Regions from separate parts of the Paenibacillus sp. NPDC056722 genome, predicted to be linked through region 1. Evidence: riboswitches for the same ligand, from Rfam matches in the RefSeq annotation. Region 1 holds a riboswitch; each other region holds the start of a gene.
The links. A riboswitch is a leader RNA that binds a small molecule or an ion and turns the genes downstream of it on or off. The one in region 1 is predicted to bind thiamine pyrophosphate.

Region 1 (8,161 bases):
ATCCAGGCCTTCTGCCTGTAAGCCATGCTGCTTCCGCGAAATCAACCGTACCTGCGGCGAGCTCGGCGTCAGAACAAGCCCTGAAGACCTTGAACAGCTTCTATAAGCCAGCGCTTAAAGGCCAATTCCCTGGCTCTGTCAGCGGACTGGCCGTGGGCAAGAGCACTCGTCAGGATGTTTATAAATTGATCGGCAAGCCTGAGCAAAAGGCTCCAGATGCAGATGCATTTGAAGTCTATCACGCTGAAATGGGCCATCCGGGTTATGCAATTGCCTATAAACTGGACAAGATTCGCGAAATTCGCTACCTGGGCACAAATGTTGAACGCCAGACCAATATCGGCGGCATCACGATGAGTATGCTGAAGAAAAATTGGTTTGCTCCGACCTCTACAACTACCATTAAAAATGGCAAGCTCAAACAAACAAAACTAACCTATGTTCGCGGTGATTATAAACTGGAGTTTATTTTCAACAGCAGCACGGATTTGGATCATATTAATTTGCTGCATTCTTAATAACATGATATAAGCCTGTGTCAATGGCTTGGAAAAGAACTAAAAAGCAGAGCAGTGATTCCCTGAGGGAGCCGCTGCCCTGCTTTTTTTGGAGGAGGAGCATTGGGGTATCTAACCTAAACATTCCCCGCTGTGCCGGAGATTAATTATAAAAGTTAATTGTCGGTGAAGGTTCAGCCCCGCTTGCATACCACTTGTTCAAACTGCTGACAAAATCGATGACTTTATTGGTATTCAAATCAAATACCAGCAGATCCGGATCTCCAGCAGTATCGATAAAATCAAAACGGCGTGGTGTTGTTCTTCCGCTTGTATCTACAAAAGAAGAATAATGTTGGGTCGGCGGGCCGGACCGGAACTCGGATTCAAAATAAGTGAACAGCGTACCTTCTTTCAAATAAAGCAGAACGGCATTATTGGAGCTGGCATATGCTGAAGAATAGCTGACGCCAGTGGTCACACGTGACACCCTTGCATCAGAAATACTATGATTGCGTGATGAATAATTGCCGCCATAGGAGAATGTATAGTCACGTTTCCAGTCCAAATGAGGGTTGACGTCGGCGGCATTCTTAGTGCTGGCAACAAATGAACCATTGACGAAAATTTTATCATCCGGGTACTGCATTGTTACGTATAGCAGAGAGTTAGTATAAGACAAAACCGCCGCCTGATGATCAAAAGGGTTTGTGGCGTTCATATGAATACTGTAGGAAGTACCGAGTGTACCTGTAGAAGTTACACGCAGTCCCCAGTCCCCTGCACCAAGTCCAGTAACATACATTACATTATTTGGGGCGGACGAGATATTAGTGGATGTAGCCGTTCCTGTTGTCCAATCGATTTTATACAGCTCGACTCTATAATTCGAGTTGGTAGATTTGATCTGAAAGAGGATGTTGCGGTTAGTAGGGACGCTAAAAAACCAAAAATCGGTAGGGTCTGCAGCTGTAAGCGAATCAGTAAAGTTCATCAAGTCACCAGTAACATCGTAATTGGCCATTATTGAAAAGGCTGGACGGCTCACAGGAATAGTTTGGTCAGCTTGAAGTTGAATGGTTGCAGGCTGAAGTGCCGCTCCGTCATTGCTTGATTCTACAGCAGACGTAGTGACAGTAAGATCTTCTGTTGCGGGCTCAGCCGATGCTAAGGTATTAAATGAACCAGATGTGAACACGACGATAAGCAACGAAAAGATCAAAAAATACTTACGGTATGATTTCAATTTCATCTTCCTTTTCTTTTTTATTTATATTGATTCACTATTCACCTAAGAAAATAATGAATTAATATTATATCCCTCTATTTCCATAATATATATTATTATACTAACATCTATGATTGCAACAAGTAAAAAAATGTTAATTTGCATATAGAGTTTCGTATAATTTCACACCAGAATATCCCAATCCTTGAACACTGGCTGCAGTCCGTTCTGATACAGCATCTCCCGGATCTCGGACACACTGCGTCCGTCGGAGATCTCAAACTGAGGGGTGCCTCCGTCGCTAACGTGTCCGCCTACTGCGGTGGATACACCTGCCGACATTTTGGTTACGCCAAGATGGATGAGCCGGTCGCGCAGATGTGCTGGTTCGCGGGTGGAGAGGGTAATTCCGGCCCGGGGCAGAAAAAGGCGATACGCGAGTATAACCTGCACCAGCGCACTGTCGGTGACATCCGAATCGGGATGATAGTCTCCCAGAAACGGGCGGAACCTCGGGATCGACAGGCTGATTTCGCAGTCGGGATACTTGCTCTGCAAATAATTAGCATGCAGTGCTGTAATAAAAGCCTCTTGCCGCCAATCATGCAGGCCGAGCAGCGCGCCTATCGTGACGGAGCGATAGCCAGCCGCACAGCCTCGTTCAGGAGCATCCAGACGAGCCCTGAAATTACGTTTAGGGCCTTTTATATGTAGTTTTCTGTATGTCTCCTGATGATAGACTTCCTGAAAGAGTGTCAAGCTGTCCACGCCCGCCTCTCCAAGCTCATGGTACTCCTGAACGGACAATGGGTTAACTTCGATGCCAATGGATGAGAAGTGCTTCCGCAGTACCTGAACACATTCCTTCATATAACTGACAGGGGAGTCTTTAGGGGATTCGCCTGTCAGCAGCAGGATATGCCGAATGCCGGTCCCGGCAATCGCGATTGCTTCTTTTTCGACTTCGTCCATGTCCAACTTCTTACGCGGAAAATCATAAATATAGCTGAAACTGCAATATTCGCAATGATTCACACAGTAATCCGATACATAGATCGGCGTAAAGAGCTGCATCACCTGACCGAATTGACTGCGGGTGACCTGCTGCGCTTTCTGAGCGATAGCCTCCAGATGTCTCCCGGCGGCAGGAGAGAGGAGGGCAAGAAGGTCGTCTTCATTCATTTTAGGCTTAGTCAAAATGCGCTGGATATCCAGATCCGTATATTCCGGGAACCGCTCTCTAAACGGGAAGCGTTCTAATTCTAGCAGTCTATCGTAGAAGCTCATGTTTTACCCTCCTATTGGCTCAGAAATCCGGTCAATGGCGAAGAAGCGGCGGCTTCCTGCTGTACCGGACCCAGCCCTGACAGATAAGCGAGTCGGCCTGCAGTTACCGCATTCCGGAAGGCAGCCGCCATACCTAACGGATCACGTGCAGTGGCGATGGCCGTATTCAGCAGCACAGCGGCGGCGCCCATTTCCATGGCTTCCGCTGCTTCTGAAGGGCGGCCGATCCCTGCATCCACGATCACAGGCAAATCTACTTCCTCAATCATAATTCCGACGAGCTCTTTGGTCCGCAGTCCCCTGTTGCTGCCGATGGGCGATCCAAGCGGCATAACTGCCGCCGCCCCGGCATCCCGCAACCTGAGAGCAGCGCCCAGGTCAGGGGTCATGTAAGGGAGCACGACAAAGCCTTCCGCAGCCAATACTTCTGTCGCGCGGATCGTCTCTATATTGTCGGGCAGCAAATAGCGCTGATCCTTAATGACCTCAAGCTTGATCCAGTTGCCCATGTCAGCCGCTTTGGCGAGCCGGGCGATACGAATGGCTTCTTCTGCAGTCCGGGCACCTGAGGTGTTGGGAAGTAGCGTCATACTGCCAGGGATATGCTGCAAAATATTTTCCTCACCCCACTCGGGATTGACTCTTCTTAACGCGACAGTAATGACTTCAGCGCCTGATGCTGTAATCACCTCGGGAATTAGTGTGTTGCGGTTATACTTGCCAGTGCCAATGAACAAACGGCTGGTCAGTGCTTTGCCGCCAATCTGAAAGATGTCGTTCATACGTAGAACTCCTCTCTTAAAGCCAAGTTATTTTTTAGCCAAAATATCGATGATAGAACGTACGGGCCACGGCGGTATCCGACGTGCCGTGAATGAGTACCCGGCCATCCGGGAACAGTGCGATTCGGTGTTTTTCCAGTTCCAACGACAGCATGTATGGATTTCTCCTAACTTCACCGTGTACTGCCAGCAGTTCTTCCCATAGTTCCAGATTCAGGAGAACCGCCCGGGCCGGCCGGATCTGTACGGTATCTCTCCCGCATAATACAGCGGTCTTGGACAGATTGGTCGCAGACAGGAAGGGATAGACCGCTTTCTCGCCGCAGCTCGGACAGTCGGCACGTTTAAGCTGTTCCGTAGCGACCGAGACATGCCGATTCTCCCACAGGTCAAAGGAAACCAGCGTGCCGCGCAGAGAATCCTTCTGTCCGGCGAGCCATTTTAACGCCTCGGTCGTTTGGTAAGCGGCAGTCATCTGAACAGCTGGTTGAATGATGCCCACCGTGTCGCAGGTATCGCCTTCCGCATGAAGCTCGTCAATCAGGCAGTGGAGGCAGGCGCTCTCTCCGGGGAGGACTGTCATAGAAATACCGCTGCTTCCTGTGCAAGCGCCGTAAATCCAAGGGATGCCTGCTTTGGCCGAGATATCGTTAATAATCATTCTGATTTCAAAATTGTCGGAAGCGTCGAGAATCAAATCGACTCCGACTGTATACTCCCTAATCTCTTCGGCGGCAGCATCGGCTACTATCCCTTCCACGGTCACAGACGAGTTCACGCTTCGTAATCTTTGTGCGGCTGCGATTGCTTTAGGTAGTCTCTGCTCCGCATCGGCTTCACTGTACAAATTCTGACGCTGCAAATTGCTCCATTCCACATAATCCCGGTCGACGATTCGTATTCGGCCTACCCCGGCACGGACCAGCGTCTCGGCAATAGCAGACCCCAGTGCGCCTGCACCCAGAACAAGCACACTGGAGCGGGCCAATCTGTCCTGACCTTCCGAACCTATGCCATGAAAACGTACCTGACGGCTGTACCGCTCTTGTTCTGCCGCAGTCAAAGCCATTCTCTCAGCCTCCTCCTACAAAATGTACAAACTCTATCTGGTCACCTTCAGAGAGTGAGGTACGGCCATAAGCTTCCCTCGGCACGACTTCACCGTTAATTTCCACAAGAATTCGCCGTCCGCTCCAGGGCGATTCTGCCAAAACATCGGCAATAGTAATGCAATGCTCGCTTAGGAGAGTCATTTTTCCGTTAAGTTGGACCTGCATATTTTCACCTCCTCTCAAGCCATGCAGTCTGAATGGCTGCGCGGTAAGCTTCTGCTTGTGCCGCTGGATCTGCTGGACTGCTAATTCCGGATAGTATGGCAATCCCCCCTGCACCGCGCCTGATGACTGCTCCGGCATTGCCCGGATGAATTCCTCCGATGGCAATGACCGGAACAGGGCACCTGGCTGCAGTTACTTCGAGGATGTCCAGCCCACGGGGGGGCAGATCAGGCTTACTAGTAGATTCATAGACATGGCCTAAAAGGCAGTAATCTGCTCCTTCACTTGCCGCGTCGACTGCTTCTTCTGGTGAATGGATGGAGCACCCGACTCTTAGTCCTTGGGCTAGAGACTGTGCGGCAGCTACAGGTAAACTGTGTCCTGCAAGCTGTACACCGCCCGCTCCTGAGGCGAGCGCGACATCCAGCCGGTCGTTGATCACGATGGATTCAATAGGAATGCCTGCTTGCTGCATTTGATTTATGGCTTCGAGTAGCGCTTTGGCGGTAAGCTGTCTATTCCGCAGGTGGAAATAGTCAACGTAGGGGAGAACGGCTAGAGAAAGTCGCAGCCAATCGGCGAGCGGTATTCCTTCCGGGGAGATCAGATGCAGTTCAGGGCCGCTAACGGCGGGAAGTCGTTTTTTCATAAAAGGAATCTCTCCCGATTGTGTATTGGTGTTAATCTCCATCGAATAGAGCACAAAAAAGCCGCCTTCCTGATCGGAAGACGGCTAAGCATGACAACGGAAAACAAGCCACAAAATAGGCAAGACCGGACTCTTAACGCGCACTTCCCTACGCTGGTATTAACCAGATCAGGTTCAAAGGGTCCGAATGTTACATTCGTCTCAGCCTCGCGGCTCCCCTAGTGTCGGTTCGTATGAGATTGTTAATGTCACTATACACGATTATTCAGGGAGATACAATTGGGGATTGGCATGGCGCTTGTTTTAAACGGAGGTAACATTGATGGAGATGTATTAACATCCATATTGAGCAAATATTAATTGTGAATAATGTGTAAATTAGAATCTCGGTGACAAGATGCGGAATATGTGCGGGTTAGATTGACAGGAATCGGGGCTGTGGATATACTTGAAATGTTAAAAAGCAAATGTGTAAAACGTTGATGAAATGGAGTACACCGGAAGATGGCTTGCACAGAGAACGGGTTCCTTTACGAAGATTGTCGTAATGGCTGTGAGAACCCTGGAGACAGGCCGGTGGAAAGCTAATTTCGGAGTGCGGGTACAAGTCCGCCGGGGGTTCCCGTTAACAGCCGCGACAAGGCGATCGTCTGCAATTCTCCTGCTACAACGGGATAAGGCGATAACCAGGGTGGTACCGCGATCTAATCGTCCCTGAATTTTCAGGGGCGTTTTTTTGTTTTCCATTTGTTTTTCGGAAATAACCGTGATCTCAAAATTAAGCATAAGACGGGGGCTGTATATCATGAAAGCAAGTGAAATCCGTTCCAAATGGCTGCAATTTTTCGAAAGTAAAAGCCACAAAATCGAGCCGAGCGCTTCGCTCGTACCTCACAACGATCCATCGCTGCTGTGGATTAATGCCGGGATGGCGCCGCTGAAGGCGTATTTTGATGGCCGTGAGATTCCGGAGAATCCGCGTCTGACCAACTCCCAGAAGTGTATCCGTACCAACGATATCGAGAACGTCGGCAAGACACGTCGTCACCATACGTTCTTCGAGATGCTGGGTAACTTCTCCATCGGCGACTATTTCAAGGAAGAAGCGATTACCTGGGCTTGGGAATTCCTGACGGGCAAAGAGTGGATCGGCTTTGATCCAAACCGCATCTCCGTAACTGTATATGCCGAGGACGAAGAAGCTTTCAAACTGTGGAATGAAAAAGTGGGCTTGCCTGCTGAACGCATCATTAAGCTGGGTGACGAGAACTTCTGGGATATCGGCGAAGGCCCATGCGGTCCTTGCTCGGAAATTTTCTATGACCGTGGTGAAGCTTACGGCAATGACCTGAGTGACCCTGAAATGTATCCAGGCGGGGAAAATGAGCGTTGGCTGGAAGTCTGGAACCTGGTATTCTCCCAGTTCAACCATAATAAAGACGGCAGCTATACACCGCTTCCTAACAAGAATATTGATACAGGCGCAGGTCTGGAACGTTTTGCTTCGATCCTGCAAGATGTAGATTCCAACTTCGACACTGACTTGTTCCAGCCGATTATTCAGAAGACAGCACAACTTGCTGGTGTAACTTATAAGGATAGCTTGGAGCAGGATATTGCACTTAAAGTCATCGCCGACCATGTGCGTACAGTTACTTTCGCTGTGGGCGACGGCGTACTTCCTTCTAATGAAGGTCGTGGCTACATTATTCGTCGTTTGCTCCGCCGCGCAGTCCGTTACGGAAAGACCCTGGGTCTGGATCGTCCATTCCTGCATGAGCTGACTGAAACAGTAGGCGAAATTATGGGCGTGTACTACCCGTCCGTTGTGGAGAACCGCGAATATATTGCGAAGATCATCCGTACAGAAGAGGAACGTTTCCACGAGACGCTATCCGACGGTCTGGCTATTCTGAGCGAAATCAGCAGCAAAGCCAAAGAGAGCAGCGCTGGTGTTATTGCCGGGAAAGACGCGTTCAAGTTGTATGATACTTACGGCTTCCCGTTCGACCTGACAGAAGATTTCGCTGCTGAGCAGGGCTTGACGGTGGACCGCGAGGGCTTTGATGCAGCGATGCAGGAGCAACGTGACCGTGCAAGAGCTGCACGCCAAGATGGCGGCAGCATGAAAATTCAAGGCGGAGCCCTTTCTGAACTGACGGTTAAAAGCGAATTTGTTGGTTATAATGACTCGGTAACTGAATCCAAAATTGTTGCGATCGTTGTCGATAACGAGTTGGCAGACATCGCAGGCGAAGGCACAGAAGCTCAGGTCATTCTGGATACTACTCCGTTCTATGCGGAAAGTGGCGGTCAAGTGAGCGACACTGGTGTGCTGAGCGGCGGTTCCGTAACCGCTAAAGTCAAGGGATTGTTCAAGGCGCCACATGGTCAGCATGTACACCTGGTAACAGTAGAAGCTGGAGAGCTGCGCGTAGGAG
Region 2 (8,161 bases), on a different contig from region 1:
ACGCGTATAATAAAATCGGATACGACTATGACGGATATAGAACGACCGATTCCAAACTGGCCTATGCTCTACTGTTTGAATTAGTTCGGGCTAATACGGCCGGCTTTGGAGATCGAAAGGTTTTTGCAGATGAAGAATACGTCGATAACGACAAAATATTCTATCTGGTATGGGTACAAGCCGCAGAGCAGACTTGAATCATTATAAAAAAAGCAGCCCCATCGGGCTGCTTTTTCTCTGTAAACATAGGAAAACTACTTGTCCTCCGCTACTCCGACCAATAGGAGGCATCTGGATTCATTTCCGCTCCTACCTCGCCTTCCCTGATCAGATCGCAGTCTAGATAACCGTCTTCATCGAGGAAATACACTTCTTGGCGGTAGAACTCGCTAAGCGTCTCCAGGAACATAGCAGGAGAATCATACATTACCACTAAATCTCCAAAGTCGTGAAGCAGATCGCAAATCCGCTCTGTACCATCTGCAGATCGATAGTAGCAGATGAAATCACTTCCATAATTGGTCAGGAGGGGCAGAGCTATTCCCTCTACCGGATGGCCTTTATCTGCCAGTATCCCTGCCAGCACCTTCATCTCCTGCTCATATTCGTCTCTGTGAATCAGGCGGTATCCCGGCACAAACTCAATAAGACTTGGTTCCTCTTCCTCGCTGCTTGTACCTGATACTGTATTATATATGGCCGCTAACAGTTCTGGCAGTTCAGGCACAATTGCCGCTATTCCCGCCTCGCTCTCCGCTTGTCCCGTTCCCAGGCTGGCAGAGTATCCGGGCCGTAGACTGTCCGATAATTGAAGGTACTCCTGAAACTTTCGCGTTAAATTTTGAACTGACATGTCTTCATCCTTTGCATCTGTAGGGTAGTGTTATCTACTCTCTATTATCCCCAATGTGCCTGCCGATGCAACTCCTGACGTCACCTCTATTGATATATCTGGCTGCCGCCCACTCTGAACTCAGCAGATTTCTCGCGCATCCCAGCAACGATGGCTTCCTGCTCCTGCATGGGATCATCCTGCACTCTTCCAGAGTTGCGAATATCGTGAGAAATACGCATACTGCAGAATTTCGGGCCGCACATGGAGCAGAAATGGGCCGTCTTGGCGCCTTCCGCTGGCAGCGTCTCATCATGATACTCCAGTGCCCTCTCAGGATCGAGCGACAGATGGAACTGATCCCGCCAACGGAACTCAAAGCGTGCTTTGGACAGCGCGTTATCCCGCTCTTGGGCACCTGGATGGCCTTTGGCCAGATCAGCGGCGTGGGCAGCAATTTTGTAAGCAATCACACCTTCCCGCACGTCGTTCTTGTTCGGCAGTCCCAAATGCTCCTTGGGCGTGACATAGCATAACATCGCCGTCCCGAACCAGCCGATCATGGCTGCCCCGATAGCGGAAGTAATATGGTCATAGCCCGGTGCAATGTCCGTGGTTAAGGGACCCAGCGTATAAAAAGGCGCTCCATGACAATGCTCAAGCTGCTTGTCCATATTCTCCTTGATCAGATGCATCGGCACATGGCCCGGACCCTCCACCATGACCTGAACATCATGCTTCCAAGCCAATGTCGTCAGTTCACCCAGCGTCTCCAGCTCCGCGAACTGGGCCTCGTCATTGGCATCAGCGATAGATCCCGGCCGCAGCCCGTCTCCCAGAGAGAAGGCGACATCATAGGCCTTCATAATTTCACAAATCTCCTCGAAATGCGTGTAAAGGAAGTTCTCTTGATGATGGGCCAGACACCAGGCCGCCATAATCGACCCGCCACGGGAGACAATACCCGTCATTCGTCCGGCTGTCAGGGGGATGTAACGAAGCAGCACCCCAGCATGAATTGTAAAATAATCCACACCCTGTTCCGCCTGCTCAATCAGCGTATCACGGTAAACTTCCCACGTCAGATCCTCTGCTTTTCCATTCACCTTTTCCAAAGCCTGATAGATCGGCACAGTACCGATCGGCACTGGAGAATTGCGGATAATCCATTCCCGGGTATGATGAATATTTTTGCCGGTAGAGAGATCCATAATGTTGTCAGCACCCCAGCGGGTGGCCCACCTCATTTTCTCCACTTCTTCCTCGATGGAAGAGGATACAGCAGAGTTCCCAATATTCGCGTTGATCTTCACAAGGAAGTTGCGCCCGATAATCATCGGCTCACTTTCCGGGTGATTAATATTAGCTGGAATAATGGCGCGTCCGCTCGCTACCTCATCCCTAACGAATTCAGGACTAACATTCTCCCGAATGGATATATACTCCATCTCAGAAGTGATGATACCTTTTCGCGCGTAGTGCAGCTGTGTAACATTCCGGCCAGCTTTTGCCCGAAGCGGGTGCCGTTGCAATCCCGGGAACGCCTCCACGGCCGATTTTCCCATCGCATGTCCGTTATCTTCTGGTTTAATAGTCCGTCCCTGATACCATTCGGCATCCCCACGCTGCTCAATCCATAACTTACGGTGAGGCAGCAGCCCCTGACGAATGTCGGTCTCAATCTCGCTGTCTGTATAAGGTCCGCTAGTATCATAGACACGTACAGGGACATTCTCCATTTCGCCGGCAATACCCTCGGTGCGGCTGAGCTCAATCTCCCGCATGGGTACCCGGATATCGGGATGTTGCCCTTCCACATACACCTTGCGACTACCCGGAAAAGCTGAAAGGTCCACCTTATCATACTCTCGTTTCTTGTCCTGCTCGTGTTCATGTGCCATCTTATGCATCCTCCTGTACTATGGGATATAAATAAGACAAGCGCCAAAAAAGCCGCTCCATGTGGAGCGGCTTTATCCATGAACAGCCAGCAAAAAGACATAGCTATACAGAAAAAAAGTCCCGTCTCCACTTTCCTACGCTGGTATGATCCAGATCAGGTTCAAGGGTCCGGGAATGCAATTTTCCCGTCTCAGCCCATTCAGGCTCCCCTAGTGGTTATCTTATTTAGTTAATATATAAGTTAACGGTATAATTGGAATTCGTCAACACCCGCTGCCGCCATAAGGCCGGATGTTTTGTGCTAAGAGCGGATAACCAGCCAGCAGACGGATAACGCCAAAAACCCTCTCCTGTCAGAGAGGGTTAGTTCCTGCATAAAACTATTTAGCCGATTGCCATTTGCTCTCCAGCCATTGGTCAAAATCGGCGCCTTTTTCACCTTCGTAAGCGTCGTAAATGTCGATTCTCATCTTCTTGAACTTCTCTTTGAAGTCCTCATATGAATGGTCTTTCGGCAGACTCTTCTTGATTCTCAGCAGAATCTTGGATAAGCCCTTAAATAGTTCAGGTTTGTTCTTGGACGGTTCCTGAACCTCTTCACCAAAAGCCACCAGCGCACGGTAAGCCGCCTCTTGTACGGTATATACAGGATCGTTCTCCACCAAACGCTTCAAAATATCAATAACCTGCTTATGCGGTGTAAGGCCAAGCTCCTCCACTGCCGCCAGGCGGGCTTTCCAATCCGCGGAACGACCCGCTTCCTTCTTTAACTGCTCATAATTTTCCGGCAGCTCTTGCTGCACTTCTTCGTTGTTCAAAAGTCACAATTCCCTTCTATAATCAATCTGTACCAATTCTACCGTACCGCTGTCCCCAATATCAATCTTTTGGACAAACAAATAATTATCCCGTCTTACCGTCCCCGGGCTCTTCCTTCCGCATACCAATGCGGGACCAATCTTTGAAAGTGATCATAGTCCTCGAACGCCATCCGGCAGCGCGCCTGCATCCCCTCAATATCAGCCGTTCCGAACGGAATCGCCCATTGGATTGAATAGAGCGAAGTATAGGCCACATACAAGGCGTGTCTGATCCAGAAATCCTCAGGGGGAGGCCCGCCGAAATAACCATCCAGCTTCCCTCGTGTAAAAGCAATACTACGCTCCCGGTCGAATGCTTGCAGCTTGTAAAATTCTTCAGCATAATCGCCGTTATCCCAGCGATTGAAGTCGATGACGCCAATCCGGCCCTCACTTGTGTAAATATGATTTCCGATATGGAAGTCGCCGTGCTGATACACTTTTTCCACTTGAGAAATCGCCCCGATATGCTCCCTGACAAAAGCAATCGCCATCACGTCACCTGCAACCCGGAAGGGGCAGTCCTTCTCATACTCCTGCACTCTCTGTAATATCTTGGCCTGCATTCTACTTTCCCAATCTGCCAGGTCACAGTTGTTCGGAATCGCATGAATCTGCTTGAGGATTCTTCCGGCTTCAACACCAAGTGCATACTGTTGTTCTTCTGCCAAAGACAGCAGGCAGTCCTCCAGCGGCTGGCCATACACCCAAGTCAAAAGCATATATGTACTGCGCTCCGCTCCTTCACCCCATGCGCCGAAATCTACTGCCCGCGACATGGGAAAGTCGAGCTTATTGACCATCCGAATCATTTCATACTCCGCTTGCTTCTGTGCATGATTCTTCCCGTCCGACACCCGCAGCAGAAGCTTGCGGCCGCCGGTGTCCTCGATATAATACTTTTTATCATTAGACCAGCCCTTGAGGACAGGCTCTATCTTCGTCCATGCGCTCGCGCCGGGAATACCCAACAACCGCTCCACCTGCATCCCTCCTGTATCTACGTAGGAAGATTCACCACAATATATTCTTTTTCCAGCAAGTCAAATCCCTGCTCCAGGCTAAATGTAGAGAGATCAATTACACGGTCATACTTCTTATTGCGCAGGTCACCCTCCTCGTCCGCCCAGCAGCTGTATAGCTCGAATACAGAACCAGGTACGCCAAAATCCTGCATCAGCTTGAACAATTCCCGGCAGCATTTAAGTGAGGCGTTCTCTGAATCTGGGCGAGTCTCCTGATCTGCTGGTTTTGCCGTGAAACTACCCCAATTCGGAGAGATTTTGTATATATAAGGGCTCTGAAAATGCTTGCGGATCTCCTCATTCCAGTAGCCCAGCGCTTCAATATATATACCCCCGGCATCTTCTTCCGTATCATATACGAGACAGTCCTCGTCCCGCAGATGGGACAGATCGAAAATTTCCTCCAGTGGAACCATGCCCTGTTGCTTAAGCTCCTCGCGCTTCGCTTGATATTCCGGGGAGGCTAACATTTCGCTGCGCGTTTTGGAAGACAGTACGCTTCCCCTCTCGCCGAGCGGCAGCTCCACCGGTGAGCCGATGTAATGGAATTGAGTCATGAGGTTCCTCCTGCCGTAAAAGTAAATACAGACAACGGTTTAACTTTTCCCATTTCAGCCCGTTCCTTCAACTGCCCGATTTGCGACAGCATCAGTTCCTTGAACTTTCCGGGAATCTCAGTGATCGCTGCAATCTCCTCAGGGTACATCTCCAAGGTCATAGCCACTTCCCACTCTCCATCCTGCAGGTCAGGGGAATACACCGAAGTCTCCTGTTCAACGTGCCAGCCAGCGCTTCGGGCGATCTCTTTCAGGTCCAGCGGAGAGAACAGCGTTCTCACATTGGACAGACTGCTCTGCTTGAAGGCTTCACACTGGGCCTGAATCATGACCGCGTTGTAATGGGCGAGCTGTTCAGGAATGGATACACGAATATCCCATTCGGCCAGACATAGCTTTTTGCCCCATGGTCTGATTTTGGACAGAGTCTTCCTTAATTGCTCAGCGGATTGAAAGTACCATGCACAATGGGCAAACACAATATAATCAAAGGCTCCTTCCGAAAAATCCACCTCCGGCGACAGAATATCTGTCTCAAATTGGATCTGGATCTGTCTCCCAAGCTCAGACGCCATGAGCCTGCTGCAAGCCTCGCCCAGGGTGAGCGGTGAGCCATAATCAGGGGAAGCAATATCTATCCCGTGAACACGTCCAGAAGCGCCAACGGTGTACGCCAGTGCCGCAGTCGTATCGCCTTGGCCGCAGCCAATCTCAAGCACCTTGGCGCCTTGCGGGATCTCCCAGAATTGAATCAGCTTCAGGCGGTGCGCCGTTTGAATCCTCTGAATAGCGGCACCTTCCCCGCTGACTCCCATACTGTCTACAATTGTCTCAATCATCAGTCACCTCTATCATTAGCTCCCAAAAAAGGCCCCGAAAGTCATTCTCCCGACTCCAGAGCCCTCCTGCCTATTCTTCTATCTATCATTAACAGATCCGTTCCGTTGGCTTATTTCGTTCCCTATGATTCTCTCCCCAAAGATTCATCAAATCCATCAATGGAACTAAACTTTCCCCGTATTCGGTTAATGAATATTCCACTTTGGGCGGAATGACCGGATACACCTCACGCTTGATCAGTCCGTGTGCCTCTAACTCTCTTAGCTGGTAGGTCAGCACTTTCTGTGTGATCCCGGGTATCAGATGAGCGAACTCACTGAATCGTTTGGTGCCATTGCGCAGATGACAGAGAAGCAATAGCTTCCATTTTCCCTCAATGATTCCAAGCGTTACGTTCGCAGCATAATCACATTCAGTAGGTCTCATTCGGCATTGCCTCCTTCACTTACACTTACTTCAAAGAAACTAACGCGAAATAAAGTGCGTACTTCTCAGAACTCTACCATTCAAGCATAATCAAATACGTTCTTATAATCAACAGCAAGAGGGGAGTACAGTATATGCAAGCAACTACGACTAACAATGCCAAAACATCTTATCCCATAGCCATCTATATTTTGATGATCAGTGCGTTTGCTATCGGTACAACTGAATTTGTTATTATGGGGCTTCTGCCTGACGTAGCCAATGATCTCCATATCTCTATCAGCAAAGCAGGGCTGCTGGTGTCAGGCTATGCATTAGGGGTGGCCATTGGCGGGCCGTTACTGACCGCATTAACAGTCCGTCTACCCAGGAAAACGCTACTCCTGGCGCTAATGGCCCTATTCGTAGGTGCCAACTTGATCAGCATGGTCGCCAGCGATTATACAGTTCTGATGATTGCACGTATTCTGTCTGCTGTCGTTCATGGCACGGTATTCGGGATCGGTTCTATCGTCGCCGCCAGTATCGTCAGTCCGGATAAAAAAGCTACTGCGATCGCTATGATGTTCATCGGCGTCACTCTAGCGAACATACTCAGCGTTCCATTAGGGACCTGGATCGGACAAAGTCATGGCTGGCGTTCGACATTCGGGGTCGTGTCTCTGCTGGGTCTGTTCTCGTTGATCACCTTAGCCATATTCGTTCCGAAGCTGAAGAGTCAGGAGACACCCAGTTTTCGAAAAGAAATACGTGTTCTGCGTAATCCTCAGGTTCTACTCACCCTGCTGATGACGGTTCTGGGATTCGGAGGAGTGTTTGTTATTTTCACTTACATTTCCCCCTTCCTGACGGAAATTGCCGGCTTCCAGGAAAGCACCGTGACGATTCTGCTGCTCCTGTTCGGTGCTGGCTTAACCCTTGGGAATATAACAGGTGGAAAATTAGCAGATTGGAAGCTGATGCCTTCCCTGATCGGGATGCTGATCCTTCTTGCTGTTGTGATGACCCTGTTCACTTTCACAAGCCACAACAAAATCGCTACAGTGATCACGATCTTCATCTGGGGATTCGCCGCCTTTGGTACGGTACCCGGGTTCCAGATCCGTGTTCTCGATAAAGCCAGTGCTGCACCCAACCTGGCCTCCGCACTCAATATCGGCGCTTTTAATCTTGGTGGTGCAGGCGGCGCTTGGCTCGGAGGAATCGTACTGGACAGTCCACTGGGACTTCAATCCTTGACCTGGGTAGCCGCTTTGGTGACGCTGGTGGGGTTGTTAGTTACGCTATGGGGACAACGTGTAGAGAAGAGGCACAAGGCTTAACGTTCACCCTCATAAGAAGAAAAGCCTCCCTGAAGGGAAGCTTTTCTTACAGTTAAACAGAGGGACCCAGTTGCTGAAGAATCCGTTCCCATCTTCCAGGGTGACTCTCATCTACATGGACTGGTGTGAAGCCCAATTTTCGATAAATTTGAATAGCTGGCAACCTGAAATCATCTGTCTCCAAATAGGCAGTTCCCCCGCCCTCTTCCCGCATCTTATGCAGGGCGGCAAGGCTTGCCGCAAATCCCAAGCCTCTCCCGGAATACTCGGGCATCACACCCACCATATGCAAATACCAGCTGTGACTTGCTGTCTCCCAGGCAGTGGCAGTAGCGACAGGCTGGTCTCCCTTACAGAGAAATAATAAGCGATCGGAGTAGAGCGGGACTACATCGCC
Region 3 (8,161 bases), on a different contig from region 1:
ATTTCTCCCTTTCTGAATCGCCGCTTCGGTAAGCGCGGCGGTATTCTCATTGCCACTGCATTGTTGCTTGTTGCCGAGGTTGCTTACACCTTCTTACCACCGTGGGGCTGGATGTATGTTATCGCTGTTGCCGCAGGCTTTGGCTTTGGTATGGTCGAAGCCGTCATCGGCACGGTCATTATTGCCGCAGTCACAGAAGGCACCGCTGTTGCCATGAGTAGGCTTGAAGTTCTATTCGGCGTCGGTGCATTGCTTATGCCTTTAATCTCCAGCGGCCTGATCGCCTTCGGCTGGTGGAAGCTGAGCTTCCTGATTGTAGCTGCCTTCTCCTTAGTTGCCCTGATCTTCTGGAGCAAGGGCCGGTTCGGCAAGCTACAGTCCTTGCTGGATGACCGCGGTCCACGCCGCCCAGTGACGAACGAGACTTCAGACAGTCACACGCCGCGCTTTCCTTACAAGGGCAAACAGTGGTTCATACTCGGGATCTTCATTGTCTTCTTCTTTATCTATGTAGGCACGGAAATGAGCCTGGTGAATTTCATGCCCGCCATCTTCATTGCCAAGCTGGGCATGTCGGAATCAGGGGCAGCCCTGACCGTTACCTGCTTCTGGCTGGCTATGTCGATAGGACGGCTGTTCGCCGGGGTGCTCGCCGAGAAAATTTCTTACCGCGTCTATGTTCTGGGCAGCTGCCTGCTGACTGTGGTGTTACTGGCTCTGTTTCCATTCACTGAACACCGTCTTGTGGCCTTTATCATTATCATTCTACTGGGATTGTTCATGTCCGGCCTCTTCTCCATCGCACTGGTCTTCTCCAGCAAATTAATGCCGGGCACCGAGGAATCCACGCCAAGCATCATGATTGCCTCCGGCGGCATTGGCGGAGCAATCCTGCCGCTGCTTACCGGCTGGTCAATGGATCACCTACAAGCGGCACAAACGGCCGGACTACTTGCGGCATTTGCTACTGTCCTCTTCTTGCTCAGCATTGCTGCATGGAGAATACGTCCCGGACGGGATTCCGGACACACAACACCCGGCCATTGAGGCCGGGTAATCACAATTCGCTTTTTGGGGTAATGTAGATTGTATTGATATCCTGCACATAAGGTGGAACTCATGATGGATATGCTATCTACCGAACCCCTACTTCATACCGCGCTGCTCCAGTTTATTTTTCCCTTCTCCATCAAGCAGGGAGCGTCTGCACGACTGATCTCTGAGCTACGAAAGAGCGGATACACTTCTTTTTCCCTCGATAAAAAAGAACTGGAAGGCGCTTATTATGGCAATGAATACTGTGTATCCCATGAAAAAATGGAACGCACCTATCTGCCTTTCGCTGCCCACCTATTGTTCCCTCAGGAGGATGACGAGGATTCCTTCCGCCGCTTCTCGCGTGTGAATGGTCTGTCCTGCCGGATGGAAATGTCACAAGCGAATGTAGCCTTCCGAGTACTCTCCACAGACCTGTTCATTTGCCCGTTTCAGACCGGATTTGTTACCCTGCGGGTGCAGATTGAGGAAGAACAGATCCCCTTCAGCATCGCTCTGGAATTTGCTGATCGCTTCCGTACCCTTGAGAATGTCAGTGTGCAGGACGAACAGACGGTTATCCATAGCGGAGAACGAACCTTTAGTCAGGTCGAGGATTTTATCTTTAATTATCTGGCGGAAGGGCTGAAGCCGTTTTTGGACCAGTCCGAGCTGAACGGGGCTTATTTCGAAACGCTGCCTTTTTTTGTGGATGAACGTATGCTGGTGCAAGCCTTTTATGGTCTGGAACCGGAAGGAGATGCCGACGAAATCCCCTTGAGCATGCGCTACCGTGCCTCCCAGCTGGATGGACTGGATGCCGCGGGTCGGCCCTACATCAGCGCGAGCGATCCTGGTTACATTGAACAATATTGCGAGGAGCATACCTATAAACGCTGGGGCCCCCAGACGTATTATATGACCAATGAACAGACCTTCTGCTGCATCAGCCGGGCGGAACGCCCACTCGCCGTAAAGCTTGCCAATCAAATGTATGGCGAATACTATTATGGCCTGCTACTTAGCATGTTTCACAAGATTGTCCTCCTGAAGCTCGCGAATATGCACTCCCGGCTCCGCATCAATCGGGATGATGACGCTATTGAGGATCTGATCTTTTACATCAATAAATTCTCGGCCAAATTTTATTTTCTGGAGCTGATCTCACAGTCGCAGGGCCGGGAGATTTTCTTCCAGCTCCGCAAAGTTTATGGCAATGATGCGCTATTCGACGAGGTGAAGCAGACACTAAATGATCTGTTTCAGTACCAAGTGAAGTTCCAGTCGAAACGACGGGATATGCTGCTGATGATTCTGACCGTCTTCACTGTGGTAAGCGGTATATACGGAATGAATCAAGTGATCGACGACCTGGAAGGAAGTATTCAATGGGGCAAAATGCTGCAATATTCCTTATTCCAGTATTTCGCGTTAATGCTGACCTTCAGTGGCATTGTCATCAGCATTATCCTGACTGTGCGGGAGATTTGGAACAGCATCCGGAGCCGCCGCCGGAAAAAATTCAAATATCAGAATTAGCCTTCGTTACTACTCCATTTGCTGCTCCAACGCACGACATGTATCAGTAAAAACAGAGACCAGCAGGGAATCTAGCGACCGTGAGGAGGTTAGATCCCCCCGCCGGGCCTGTTGCTCAATACTTGCACACAGAGAAGCAAAGTACCCCGCGCCAATACTGAGGCTGCCTGACTTCAGGCTATGGGCAATTCCGGCGATGCTCGCGGAATCGCTACTGTCCAAGGCTAGCCGAAGCGCCTCCAATCTCGGCGGCGTATCGGTCTTGAACATCCCAATCAGTCCGGCGAACAATCCTTCGCCATCTTCATCCAGTGCCTTGATGCTAGCTACCGTCTCTTCGTCAATTAAATGTTGGTTATTTTTCATGATAATCCCACCCCTTAAATAGTTTATGATAACCCTCTTTCCTGCCTCCAACTTCAAAATGAACAACAAAGCTGCTGGACAACGAAAAGACGGGAGTCTATAATTACACCGTAAGCAAGAAGCATCACCCGTTAACTTCATAGCACCAGGGGGGCTGGAATTGGCCGGCTGAGAGTGTATCCCTCAAGATACTGACCCTTATACCTGATCTGGATAATGCCAGCGTAGGAACCATAATTGAGCATGGCTGCTTTAGAGCCAATGCCATCCTTGCGCAAAGCCGCGTCCCGTTCATCTTCGGGACGCTTTTTTTTTTATGGTATATTTCCGATTAACACAATTCATGAGGAATTGAATCGCGCTGCCTGTATTTTAGGTGGCGGGTGACGGTGTGAAGACGGGGAATTCGCCGGATTTGACGCAGTCACTGCAGAGAAACGGTACCAAAAGGAGAGAGAGAAGAAAATGGGAGTCAAGAAACTGCTTATACTGGGCCTGACCTGTCTGCTCGTTATCGCCATTGCCGGATGCGGCAGCAATAACAGCAACTCTGCCGAAGGCAACAAGGAAGCGGGCAAGACAAACACCGGAGCCTCTGCCGGGGAGTCAGGCACGCCGCAAGAACTGACCAAAGTCAAGATCGCGCTCGACTGGACACCGAACACGAACCACACGGGGGTGTATGTTGCAAGAGATCTTGGGTATTACAAAGAAGAGGGACTGGATGTTGAGATTGTGCAGCCCGGAGCAGCTGGTGCGGACACGATGGTTACTTCTGGTGAAGCCGCTTTTGGTATCGGATATCAGGAAGGCCTGACTTTGGCCCGTCTGCAAGGCGTACCGCTGGTCTCGCTTGCTGCCATCATACAGCATAATACGTCTGGTTTTGCGGCCCCGAAGAGCAAGGGGATTACCTCTCCGAAGGATTTTGAAGGAAAAACATATGGAGGTTGGGGTTCCCCGGTGGAAGAAGCAGCACTCAAAGCTATCATGGACCCGGAAGGTGCCGATGTCAAAAAGGTAAAGATCATCAATATGGGCGAAGCCGACTTTTTTACAGCTGTGAAGCGGGATATTGATTTCGCCTGGATTTTCTATGCCTGGACCGGTATTGAAGCTGAACTGCGCGGGGAACCCATCGACATGCTCTATGTAAAGGACTACGCTCCACAGCTCGATTATTATACACCTGTGCTGACCACCAGCGAGAAAGAGATCACCGAGCATCCCGAGATCGTCAAAGCCTTCGTTAAAGCGACCTCTAAAGGCTATAAATACGCCATCGAGCATCCAGAGGATGCCGCGAACATTCTGATCAAAGCCGTCCCTGATCTCGATCCGAAGCTTGTGATGGCCAGTCAGAAATGGCTCAGTCCAAAATATCAGGATGATGCGCCGCGCTGGGGCGAACAAAAGGCTGAGGTCTGGAAGAACTATGCCGACTGGATGTATGGCCTTAAGCTGCTTGAGAAACCAGTAGATACCACCAAGGCGTTTACGAATGATTTCCTGCCCGCACAATAATTCAAACATTACTGATAATCGAAAGGATGAATCAACCATGGCGAACACACTGCTAAGCATTCAAGTTATCCCTAAAACCCCTAACAATGAGGATTCCATCCCTTATGTCGATAAAGCGATCGAGGTCATTCAGAAGTCGGGTGTGAAGCATCAGGTGAATCCGCTCGAAACGACAATGGAAGGCGAACTGAACGACCTGCTAGAAGTCGTGCGCGAGATGCATGAAGCACTGGTCCAAGCCGGCAGCCCGAGCGTGATCTCCCAGATCAAAATCGCCCACAATCCGAACGGAATCAGCATGGACAAACTGACGGAGAAATATCGCCCGTGAGATCGTCCTGGAAGCAGATATGGCCGCCCATTGTGGCGGTCGTCTTCTTTTTAGCGGTATGGCAGCTAGCGGTATCCTTTTTTGATATTGAAAAATGGATTCTGCCCAGTCCCCGAGATATCGGTCATGAATTTGCAGGTAATCCAGCCGGCATCTGGGAGCATACGCTGGCTACGCTGAAGCTGACGCTGATCGGCTTTCCTATCGGCACCGGTGTAGGGCTTGTGGTGGCGCTGCTGCTGCACCTGATGCCTTGGGCGAAGCGTGCTTTTTACCCGCTGCTGATTCTGAGCCAGAACGTGCCTTCCATCGCCCTAGGTCCCTTGCTTGTCATCTGGTTTGGCTTCGGACTGCTGCCCAAGATGGTGCTGATTACGCTGGTCTGCTTCTTCCCTGTCGCCGTGGCCGCCATGGGCGGGCTGGCACAGAGCGACCGGGTGATGCTGAATTATATGAAAATGGCGGGGGCGAGCAAGTGGCAGATTTTCACCAAGCTGGAGTTGCCTCATTCTCTGCCCGCGATCTTCTCCGGGGTTAAAATCTCCGCCACCTATGCTGTCATGGGGGCCGTGGTTGCCGAATGGATCGGCGCCGACAAGGGGATCGGGTATTATATGCAATTGCAAAAATCAGCCTACCGTACCGACCGGATGTTCGTTGCCATCGTCATTGTTGTCTTGCTGAGTCTGGTGCTCTTCGCTATTATCGCCTTACTGGAAAAATGGCTGGTGCGCTGGAAGCCGCGCCGCAACCCGTAGAAAGGAGGGATTCCCGAAATGTCTCAACTCACACATACACCACCGCATGAGCCGGTGAAAAGCGAGATTAGAACTAGCGCTGCCGGACTGCACGGATTGCCGCCTGCGCTGGAAGTCAGCGCCGTGTCCAAGACCTTCACCCAGCGCCGTAACTCTACTCCTGTATTAAACAATGTCTCACTAAAGGTGGAGCAACAAGAATTCGTGACCATTCTCGGCCCTTCCGGCTGCGGCAAAAGCACGCTGTTCCATATCATCGGCGGCCTGGAGCAGCCGGACAGTGGAACAGTCAGCATGAATGGGAAAATCGTTACCGGCCAGCGCGGAGAAATCAGCTATATGCCGCAGCAGCCTGCGCTCTTCCCCTGGCGGACCATCGAGGATAATGTTCTCCTGTCCAAAGAGATCAAAGGCGCTACCCGGGATGGCAGTCGCGAAGAAGCACGTCAGTGGCTGGCCAAGGTCGGCCTCGCCGGCTTCGAGCGGGCATACCCGCATATGCTATCGGGCGGGATGCAGCAGCGCGCGGCATTCCTCCGGGCGCTGCTGGCGCCGCAGGAGCTGATGCTCCTGGATGAGCCATTCAGTGCGCTGGATGCCCTGACCCGCAGTGAAATGCAGCGCTGGCTGCTGGAGCTATGGGAGGAGAACCGCCGCTCCGTGCTGTTCATCACCCACAACATTGAAGAGGCGCTGCTCCTCTCGAATCGTATCTACGTTTTCTCCGGTCGTCCTGGCCAGGTTCTGCACACGGTAGATGTGCCGTTCCCACGCCCGCGCCGCGAGGAGATTGCGGATACGCCAGAATTCCTCGCGCTGAAGCGTCAGCTCTCGCAGTGGATGCGCGAGGAGCAGGCCAAGAGTCGAGTATAAAATAAACCCAGTTCCGCACACAAAGGCGAAACTGGGTTTATTTTAGGATAGAGAGACCAGAAGATTTGTTAATTACCCATTTATTGTACCTGAACCAGTTCGTTGCACGCTCCCGCAAAGTTCTCTTTCCATAGGACAGCTAGCACTGGATCATAGACTGTCTCTCGACAGATTTCAACCACTAGAAGCGGTGTAGCCCCCTTCGCCAGTCCTCTTAACAGTCAAAAAGAGGGATCTCCCCCCAATTAACAGCATTTTTGTACCTTATTTTCCTTTAATAAAGACAAATGAGGGAGATAAAAGCATTATTGTATCTTATTTTTCCAAAAAGCATACTATATGGTCTATTCTGGAATATTTAAGGTGCAATATTGCACTTAATCTCCACTAACCCCTAGCTGCAGAGGATTTAAGATACGAAAATGCCGCTAATTACACTGCGATCCTTCTTATATAGCTCCTGATTTACTAATAATCAGAACACAACACATTACATCTAACATCTCTGCACAAATCCAAAACTTTGAAGATCATTTGAAGAATGATATCAAACAGATTTATTGGCTAAGAAATTTGTTGACTCACACTGGAATCAAAGATGAAAACTTTATTTATTAGAAGTGACTTATTTTAAATAGGAATAATCCCAACACTAAATCCAGCCCTTCTCCTCAGCAATTCTTACCGCTTCAATCCGACTCTTCACTTCAAGCTTGTTCAGAATCTCGGAAATATAATTGCGGACTGTGCCATAAGAAAGATGCAATGTAGCCGCGATCTCGCCTGCCGTCTGACCTCCCCCGGCCAGCTTCAGAATCTCACGCTCTCTGGAGGTCAGCGGATTCTCCTCCCGCAAGCTTCCGAAGACCAACTCCGGAGACACTTCCTTATGCCCCAGCATGACTTGACGGATGGCACCCGCGATCTTCTCAACAGGCTCGTCCTTGAGCAGGTAGCCTTGTATATCCGCCTTTACCCCCCGTTCGAAATAACCCGGCCGGGCAAAGGTTGTCAGGATTATTACTCGGGTTCGGGAGCCCTTCTTCTTCAATAATTCGGCAACTTCCAACCCGCTCATTCGTGGCATTTCAATATCCATCAGACAGACATCCGGCTGAAGCTTCTCGATCTGGGCCAGCGCCTCCGCGCCGTCCCCCGCCTCTCCGACCACCTCGATATCGTCCTCCAGGTCCAGCAGGGAAGCCATCGCGCCGCGCAGCAGGCGTTGGTCCTCAGCGATTATGATTCTTATCATGCAGTCTCCCCGTCCTTTCGTTCTTTGACCACCAAGGGAATCATTACAGTCAGCACCGTACCCTTGCTTCCGTCGGCATTAATGGTCAACGAGCCATCAATTAGGGACAGGCGTTCATTCATTCCCTTTAGGCCATTGCCCTCTCTGAATCCAGCATCTGCGACACCCTGACCGTGCAATCCGTGCCCGTTGTCCCGGATCATGATTCTCACTTGTCCCTCACTCTTCACAATACTGATAACACATTTATTGGCCCCGCTGTGCCGCACAATGTTGGTGACAGCCTCCTTGATACAGAGGCTGAGTATATTCTGATTGAGATCGGATACTTCCCCAAGGGAAATATCCCCCTCAATCTCCAGGGCAATCTCCGCCGTCCGCAGCATCTCCCCGGCCTCAGTTAACTCCTCGGCCACTGTGATCGCCCGCATCTCGGAGACCAGTTCACGCACCTGCCGCAGCGCGGCACGGGAAGTGCGC

Region 2: linked by a shared signal. The riboswitch ahead of thiC (phosphomethylpyrimidine synthase ThiC) and the one ahead of ACFRAM_RS06755 (thiamine phosphate synthase) in region 1 are both predicted to bind thiamine pyrophosphate.
Region 3: linked by a shared signal. The riboswitch ahead of ACFRAM_RS18590 (ABC transporter substrate-binding protein) and the one ahead of ACFRAM_RS06755 (thiamine phosphate synthase) in region 1 are both predicted to bind thiamine pyrophosphate.

The regions. Positions count from the first base shown of each region.
Region 1 is NZ_JBHTYV010000002.1:511,071-519,231, reverse strand. Features, by position in the region: gene ACFRAM_RS06785 (YjgB family protein) at 1-518, shown strand, start outside; gene ACFRAM_RS06780 (hypothetical protein) at 661-1,749, opposite strand; gene thiH (2-iminoacetate synthase ThiH) at 1,909-3,012, opposite strand; gene ACFRAM_RS06770 (thiazole synthase) at 3,024-3,794, opposite strand; gene ACFRAM_RS06765 (ThiF family adenylyltransferase) at 3,829-4,863, opposite strand; gene thiS (sulfur carrier protein ThiS) at 4,868-5,071, opposite strand; gene ACFRAM_RS06755 (thiamine phosphate synthase) at 5,076-5,720, opposite strand; TPP riboswitch at 5,849-5,950, opposite strand; gene alaS (alanine--tRNA ligase) at 6,526-8,161, shown strand, end outside.
Region 2 is NZ_JBHTYV010000009.1:191,189-199,349, reverse strand. Features, by position in the region: gene ACFRAM_RS20915 (hypothetical protein) at 1-197, shown strand, start outside; gene ACFRAM_RS20910 (hypothetical protein) at 269-853, opposite strand; gene thiC (phosphomethylpyrimidine synthase ThiC) at 940-2,733, opposite strand; TPP riboswitch at 2,849-2,955, opposite strand; gene ACFRAM_RS20900 (HEAT repeat domain-containing protein) at 3,115-3,552, opposite strand; gene ACFRAM_RS20895 (aminoglycoside phosphotransferase family protein) at 3,648-4,577, opposite strand; gene ACFRAM_RS20890 (hypothetical protein) at 4,595-5,176, opposite strand; gene ACFRAM_RS20885 (class I SAM-dependent methyltransferase) at 5,173-6,015, opposite strand; gene ACFRAM_RS20880 (winged helix-turn-helix transcriptional regulator) at 6,104-6,442, opposite strand; gene ACFRAM_RS20875 (MFS transporter) at 6,577-7,764, shown strand; gene ACFRAM_RS20870 (GNAT family N-acetyltransferase) at 7,817-8,161, opposite strand, start outside.
Region 3 is NZ_JBHTYV010000007.1:203,493-211,653, reverse strand. Features, by position in the region: gene ACFRAM_RS18605 (MFS transporter) at 1-1,047, shown strand, start outside; gene ACFRAM_RS18600 (hypothetical protein) at 1,120-2,574, shown strand; gene ACFRAM_RS18595 (Hpt domain-containing protein) at 2,584-2,940, opposite strand; TPP riboswitch at 3,078-3,189, shown strand; gene ACFRAM_RS18590 (ABC transporter substrate-binding protein) at 3,406-4,464, shown strand; gene ACFRAM_RS18585 (MTH1187 family thiamine-binding protein) at 4,502-4,795, shown strand; gene ACFRAM_RS18580 (ABC transporter permease) at 4,792-5,553, shown strand; gene ACFRAM_RS18575 (ABC transporter ATP-binding protein) at 5,572-6,426, shown strand; gene ACFRAM_RS18570 (response regulator transcription factor) at 7,079-7,681, opposite strand; gene ACFRAM_RS18565 (sensor histidine kinase) at 7,678-8,161, opposite strand, start outside.